Regions from separate parts of the Halomonas sp. DN3 genome, predicted to be linked through region 1. Evidence: predicted binding sites of a transcription regulator. Region 1 holds the regulator's gene; the other holds the start of a gene.
What was found. Region 1 encodes FNR, which switches genes on or off when oxygen is low (the NO sensors DNR and NnrR bind a similar motif). Its sites were predicted from a motif close to TTGATNTANATCAA; they were not measured.

Region 1 (3,406 bases):
CACTAAAGCGTCCGGATGGTAGACTGGCGCCTCTTTCATTTTCAGCCGTGATGTCCCGCTCCCATGTCGCCACAGTCCGCCTCCGCCACCCTGTTCGATCCCCGTACCCCCGAGGATGACCATCTCTCGATCGATGCCGGCGACAGCCCGGCCGACCCTGCTGCGGATGGCGACCAGACGGAAGCTCACGTTCAGGCCAAGGCACGGCGTGAGTTCAACAAGCTGCAGAAGCGCCTGCGCCGCCAGGCCGGTAACGCCATCATCGACTACGGCATGATCCAGGAAGGCGACAAGATCATGGTGTGTCTGTCTGGTGGCAAGGACAGCTACACCATGCTCGAGATCCTGCGCAGCCTTCAGCGCAACGCGCCGGTCAACTTCTCGCTGGTGGCGGTGAATCTGGATCAGAAGCAGCCGGGCTTTCCGGAGCATGTGCTGCCGAACTATCTGGACAGCATCGGCGTGGACTACCACATCCTCGAGCGCGACACCTATTCGGTGGTGAAGGAGAAGACGCCGGAGGGCAAGACCACCTGCGCGCTCTGCTCACGCCTGCGGCGCGGCTCTCTCTATGGCTTCGCCGAGGAGATCGGGGCGACCAAGATCGCCCTGGGCCACCACCGCGAGGACATTCTCGAGACGCTGTTTCTGAACATGTTCTTCGGTGGCAGCCTCAAGGCGATGCCACCCAAGCTGCTCTCCGACGACGGCAAGAACATCGTCATCCGCCCGCTGGCGTACTGCCGCGAGGCCGATATCCAGGCCTACAGCGAGGCGATGGAGTTCCCGATCATCCCGTGCAACCTGTGTGGTTCCCAGCCCAACCTGCAGCGCCAGGTGGTCAAGGAGATGCTGGCCGAGTGGGAGGTCAAGCATCCCGGGCGCCTCGAGAGCATGTTCAAGGCGGTGACCAATGTGGCGCCGTCGCAGCTGGCGGATCGGCAACTGTTTGACTTCGAGGGGCTGGAGGCCGTGCAGGCCGAACGCCAGGCCCGGCGCATCGACGTGGTGGATGCCGACTGATCTCGCCAGCAGCGAATGTGCAGGACGCCATGACAGCAAAAGAGGCCGCATCTCCGGATGCGGCCTCTTTTTTGTCACACGCCATCTATTACGCTCTGCTTTCCAGATCCTGGATACAGGGCCCTGCCGGCCAGGCCCGGCACGCTGCTGCCAGATCCGCTCAGGTAACTTCGGTGTCGGCCAGGGTCGACAGCGCGGTCAGGTCGAGGATATTGACCTCACGTCCCGATACCGCCACCAGATCCTGCTGCTGGAAACGCCCGAGGATACGGCTGACCGTTTCCACCGCCAGCCCCAGGTGATTGCCGATGTCGGCGCGGGACATGGACAGGCGGAAGCTGAACGGTGAATAGCCGCGGCGGCGGAAGCGATCCGACAGGCCGAGGAAGAAGCAGGCCAGGCGCTGATCAGCGGTCTTGCGTGACAGCAGCTGCATCATCCGGCGGTCCTCTCGCAGCTCCTTGCTCAGGGTGCGAAACAGCTGGGCACGCAGCTCCGGCAGGGTCTGGGTCAGCGCATCGAGGCGGTCGAAGGGAATCTCGCACACCGTGGTGGTCTCCAGCGCCACCACGCTGCCGGGATAGCGGCCGTCGTCGATGCCATCCAGCCCAACCAGTTCACTGGGCAGGAAGAAGTTGGTCAACTGAGCTTCGCCGCTGCCTTCGGTGGTGATCTGCTTGAGACTCCCCGACCGGACCGCGAAGACGCTGGTGAAGCGATCTCCTTGCTCGACCAATCGTGTGCCTTTCTTGATCGGCGGGTGACGACGGATGATGGAATCGAAGCGCTCGAGGTCGGCGGTCTCCAGCGACAGCGGAAGGCACAAGGAACTCAGGCTGCAGGACTCACAGCGAGTCTCATGCAGCATGGGACGCCGCCGATCTTGGGCCGTAGGACTCATTCGCAGCTCCTGTGTATCTGGGATCGATATTGACTGGGCCATGGGGAGAACAGACGTCGCCCGTACAGCACGTTGATGGCACTATTCTACACCCTCAGATCAGCTAAAAGTGGCGTCTACCTCTTTAGGATTAATAACTTAGAGGTAGGATGCGTCATTGATGCAGCCCAGTCCAAAGTTGCCAGACGGCAAAGGCGATGATCATGCCAGCGGCGGCGAGGCGTGTTGCCCGATGCGCCAGCAGGGCCTGCATTTGTCTGGCGGCGAGGCCCGTCACCACCAGCGCCGGAAGCGTGCCAAGACCGAAGCTCGCCATCAGCAGTGCGCCCTCGAGGGGTTCGGCCCGTGCCAGGCTCCAGGCCAGCATCGAGTACACCAGGCCACAGGGCAGCCAGCCCCAGATGGCGCCCAGCGCCACCGCCTGGGGCAGACGCACCACCGGCAACAGGCGTCTGCCTGCGGGTTCCAGGTACCTCCAGAGGTGACGCCCCAGTGCCTCGACGTGACGCAGGCCTTTCCATAGATCGGCAATGTAAAGCGCCATCAGGATCAACATCAGGCTGGCGACGATCTGCATCAGGCCACGCAGGGTCGGCGAAAGGCCGATCACCGAACCCAGGGTGGCAACCAGAGCGCCCGCCACACAGTAGCTGGTGATACGACCTACATTGTAGCCGAGCACCAGAGAGCCCACCCGCCAAGGTTGACGCATGCTGGGGGGGATGGCAAAGGTCAGAGCGCTCATGATGCCGCCGCACATGCCAATACAGTGTGCACCACCAAGCAGACCAAACACGAAGGCCGCCATCATGGGAGGCAGCTCGAGGCCGGTAGGATTCACTCAGGCCCTCTGGATGATGGATCACGATCGGATGTCTGCGCAGGCGTTTCGGACGAGGAAGCGCCGTCATCGGCACTGCGAGTGTCGTCTTCATCTTCGAACAGGATGCGATAGGCGGGGCCTTCGAGGTCCTCGAACTGGTCGTTGCGCACCGCCCAGAAGAAGGCCCAGACCGCCAGGCCCAGCAGGATCAACGACAAGGGTATCAACAGGTAAAGGATGCTCATGGGCCGGGGCTTGCGGTGACGGGTGAAGGTGTCGCGGTCGGCCTGGTGCGTCCGCGCCGCAGACGCAGGGCATTGCCGATGACCAGTAACGAGCTGAGTGACATGCCGATGGCGGCAAGCCAAGGGGGCACGAAGCCCAGCGCCGCTGCGGGCAGCGCCACGACATTGTAGAGCACCGACCAGGACAGATTCTGGCGAATGATGCGACGGGTCTGGCGGGCCACCTCGATGGCTTCGACGATACCCGTGAGCGGTTCGCCCAGCAATACCAGATCGGCGCGGGTGCGGGTGAGGTCGCTGGCCCCGGCCATGGCGATGGCAAGGTCGGCGCCGGCCAGTACCGGCACGTCATTGATGCCATCACCGACCATGGCCACCTTTTCGCCCTTTGCCTGCCGCGCCTTCAAGTGCCCG
Region 2 (3,406 bases), 1.2 Mb from region 1:
CGGATAAGCTCGGGCACCCTACCAGATATAGTAAAATTTTCGACCGGCGGCACAATATAAACGAAAAATCGGGCCATGGAAGACCCGATCGTTAATTCGGCTTTGGCGCATGAAAGGTAGCGCGGGCTACCCCGGGCGTCTCGCCCCGGGGCAGCCGCGATAGAGCCGGCTAGACGGTGCGCGAGAAGCGCCCGCTGCCGGGGACCAGGTAGGCATCGAAGGCCATGGCCACGTTGCGCATCATCAGGCGCCCCGCCGGCAGCACCCTGAGCGCTTGCTGCTTGATCTCGATCAAGCCGTCGGCCTGCATCTCGTCGAGCCGGTCGAGGGCGCTGGCGAAATGCGTGCGGAAGTCGATAGCGTGACGGGCCTCGAACTCGGCGAAGCGCACCTCGCCGTGACACATCAGCGAGGTGATCAGCTCGGCACGCAGCTGGTCTTCGTCGCTCAACCGATAGCCCCGCAACACCGGCAGCCGCCCGGCCTCGAGGTGCTCGGCGTACTCGGCGGTGGTCTTGACGTTCTGGCTGTAGGCGTCGCCGACCTTGCCGATGGAGGTGACCCCGAGCCCGATCATGTCGCACTGGGCGTGGGTCGAGTAGCCCTGGAAATTACGCTGCAGGGTACCGTCGTGACGGGCTCGGCTGAGCTCGTCCTCGGGCAGGGCAAAGTGGTCCATGCCGATATAGACGTAGCCCGCCTGGGTCAGCCGCTCGATGGTCAGCTCGAGCAACTCGAGCTTGCGCCCGGGCGGCGGCATGTCCTCGTCGCGGATCAGCCGCTGGGCCTTGAACAGCGACGGCAGGTGGGCGTAGCTGTAGGCGGCGATGCGGTCGGGTCTCAGCGCCACCACCTTGGCCAGGGTGGCGTCGAAGCTGTCGCGGGTCTGCAGCGGCAGCCCGTAGATCAGGTCCACCGACACCGAGGCGAAGCCGGCGTCCCGGGCGGCGTCCACCAGGGCTGCCACCTGGGCCTCGCTCTGCACGCGGTTGACCGCCTTCTGGACCAGCGGATCGAAGTCCTGGACGCCGAAGCTCAGACGATTGAAGCCCATCTCGCGCAGTTCATGGATCTGGGCGGGGGTCACCGTGCGCGGATCCACCTCCAGCGAGAATTCCCGGCGCTGCTCCGGGGCGAAGCGGAAGTGGCGCGCCAGGGCGTCGATCAGCCCCTTGAGCTGGTCATTGGACAGAAAGGTCGGGGTACCACCCCCCAGGTGCAGCTGGTTGAGCTCCCGGGACTCGTCGAACAGCGCCGCCTGCAGGGCGATCTCGCGCTTGAGCAGCGCCAGGTAGTCGGCGGCACGCTCGCGATTGTGGGTAATGATCTTGGAGCAGGCACAGTAGTAGCAGAGGCTTTCGCAGAAGGGCACATGGACGTAGACCGACAGCGGCTTCGGCTCCCCCTGCTGGCTGCGCTCCACCGCCTGGCGATAGTCGGCGACACCGAAACCGTCGTGGAAGTGCGGCGCGGTGGGATAGGAGGTGTAGCGCGGCCCTGGACGGTCGTACTTCTCGACCAGCGCACGCTGAAACGGCAAAACATCGGATGACATCGACAAGGCCCCTCGTGACACGACCGCCCGACGGCGGCATCTGTCGGCATTGTCGCACGTCGAATCGGCACGTCCCGGCAAGACGAAGCCAGACATGACCTGCATCAAATCACGGCAGCGGCATCACGGCGCTTGCCCCTGGGGGCGTGTGCTCGCCCGAGGTAGTGCAAACGCGAGCCAACCGCAATGATGCCCCTGCCATCCCAGTGATCCCGATCAAGCATAGTACGGAAGACGTACCTCTCCCCGCCTAAAGTTGACCAACGTCATAGGGTATTGTCGCTGAGCGCTCCAATACTCGAGAGTCCCAAGGGACATCCCGCACAAACCGTGATGCCTGACCCAAGCAGCACGCCGCTTGCGTCAGGTATCACGCCCCAAGACCGAGGAGCGCTCATCATGAAATGGATCCCCCTGGCCGCGCTTGGCGCCGCTTGTCTGTTCAGTCTCAACGCCCAGGCCGCCGGCGACGCCGCCGCCGGTGAAACCAAGATCGGCGCCTGCGCCGCCTGCCATGGCACCGACGGCAAGGCCACCGGACCGATCTATCCCAACCTGGCGGGTCAGAACGCTCCGTACCTGGAAAGCGCGCTCAAGGCCTATCGCGAGGGTCAGCGCGGTGGTGGCATGTCCGCCATCATGGCGCCCCAGGCAGCGGCCCTGTCGGATCAGGATATCGCCGACATCGCCGCCTACTTCTCGTCGCTGACGCCCTGATCCTACCCTGGTGCGCGAAGCGTCCTCGGGGCGCTTTGCGCCTCGAGGTCATGCCATGACCCAAGCCCCCCGCCATTTTCCCCGCCACTGGTCTTCTCCCCTGCGCCTGCTTGTCGTGCTGTTGGCGATGTGCTTGAGCCTGCCCGCCCTGGCGCTGGAATTCGATCAGTATCCCGGTGACCTTGGCAGCGCCAAGGGTGACCTCGCGCTGTTTCAGCAGGCCTTTCCCGGCACCGACAGAATAGAGCCGGTGGCCGACCTGCCGTGGCCGGTCAATGCGCTCTACCGAGGCGACGAACTGGTCGGCTACGCCTTCGAGAGCGCCGAGGTCGCGCCGATCCCCGCCTACTCGGGCAAGCCGGTCAACCTGCTGATCGCCATCGATCCTTCCGCCAGCCTGCGCCTGGCCAAGGTGCTCAATCATTCCGAGCCGATCATGCTGGTCGGCATCCCGTCAGAGCGCCTGGACGACTTCGCCGGCCAGCACCTGGGTACCTCGGTGACGTCGCGCCTGGAGGTGGGAGAGGACGTCGATGCCATCTCCGGCGCCACCGTGACCGTCATCGTGGTCAACGACACCATCATGCGAGCAGGACGCCTGGTCGCCGCCGCCCTGGGGCTGATCGAGGACCCCGCGGCAGCGCCAATCGCCCGTGTGCGTGACGAGGTGTTCGCGCCCGCCGACTGGCAGGGCCTGCTCGACCAGGGGGCACTGGGTCACCTGACTCTGAGCCAGGGAGAGGTCGACGACGCCTTCGTCGGCACCCCGGCGGAGCACTACCTGAGCGGCCAGCGTCCGCCCCGCGACGCCACCTTCATCGATCTTTACCTGGGCTACCTCAATGCGCCGAGCGTGGGCCGCAATCTGCTGGGCGAGCGCGGCTACGACCAGTTGATGGCGAGCCTCGCCCCCGGCGAACACGCCGTTGCCCTGCTCGCCGATGGCAGCTTTTCCTACAAGGGGTCGGGCTACGTGCGCGGCGGCATCTTCGATCGTATCGAGCTGGTCCAGGGCAACGCCTCGATCAGCTTCCATGACAGCGACCAGCGCCGCCTGCCGCGTCTGGCCATCGACGGAGCCCCCGCACTCGGCGAACGCGACATCTTCGTGATCCACGAGGGCGCCCACTTCGA

Region 2: a site for FNR is predicted at 1,650-1,663, ahead of hemN (oxygen-independent coproporphyrinogen III oxidase). Genes of this name have one in related genera too.

The regions. Positions count from the first base shown of each region.
Region 1 covers NZ_CP099965.1:755,142-758,547, forward strand. The annotation lists gene ttcA (tRNA 2-thiocytidine(32) synthetase TtcA) at 64-1,023, shown strand; gene fnr (fumarate/nitrate reduction transcriptional regulator Fnr) at 1,184-1,924, opposite strand; gene NKF27_RS03435 (sulfite exporter TauE/SafE family protein) at 2,079-2,765, opposite strand; gene ccoS (cbb3-type cytochrome oxidase assembly protein CcoS) at 2,762-2,992, opposite strand; gene NKF27_RS03445 (heavy metal translocating P-type ATPase) at 2,989-3,406, opposite strand, start outside.
Region 2 covers NZ_CP099965.1:4,493,313-4,496,718, forward strand. The annotation lists gene hemN (oxygen-independent coproporphyrinogen III oxidase) at 170-1,555, opposite strand; gene NKF27_RS19510 (cytochrome c) at 1,955-2,272, shown strand; gene NKF27_RS19515 (NosR/NirI family protein) at 2,328-3,406, shown strand, end outside.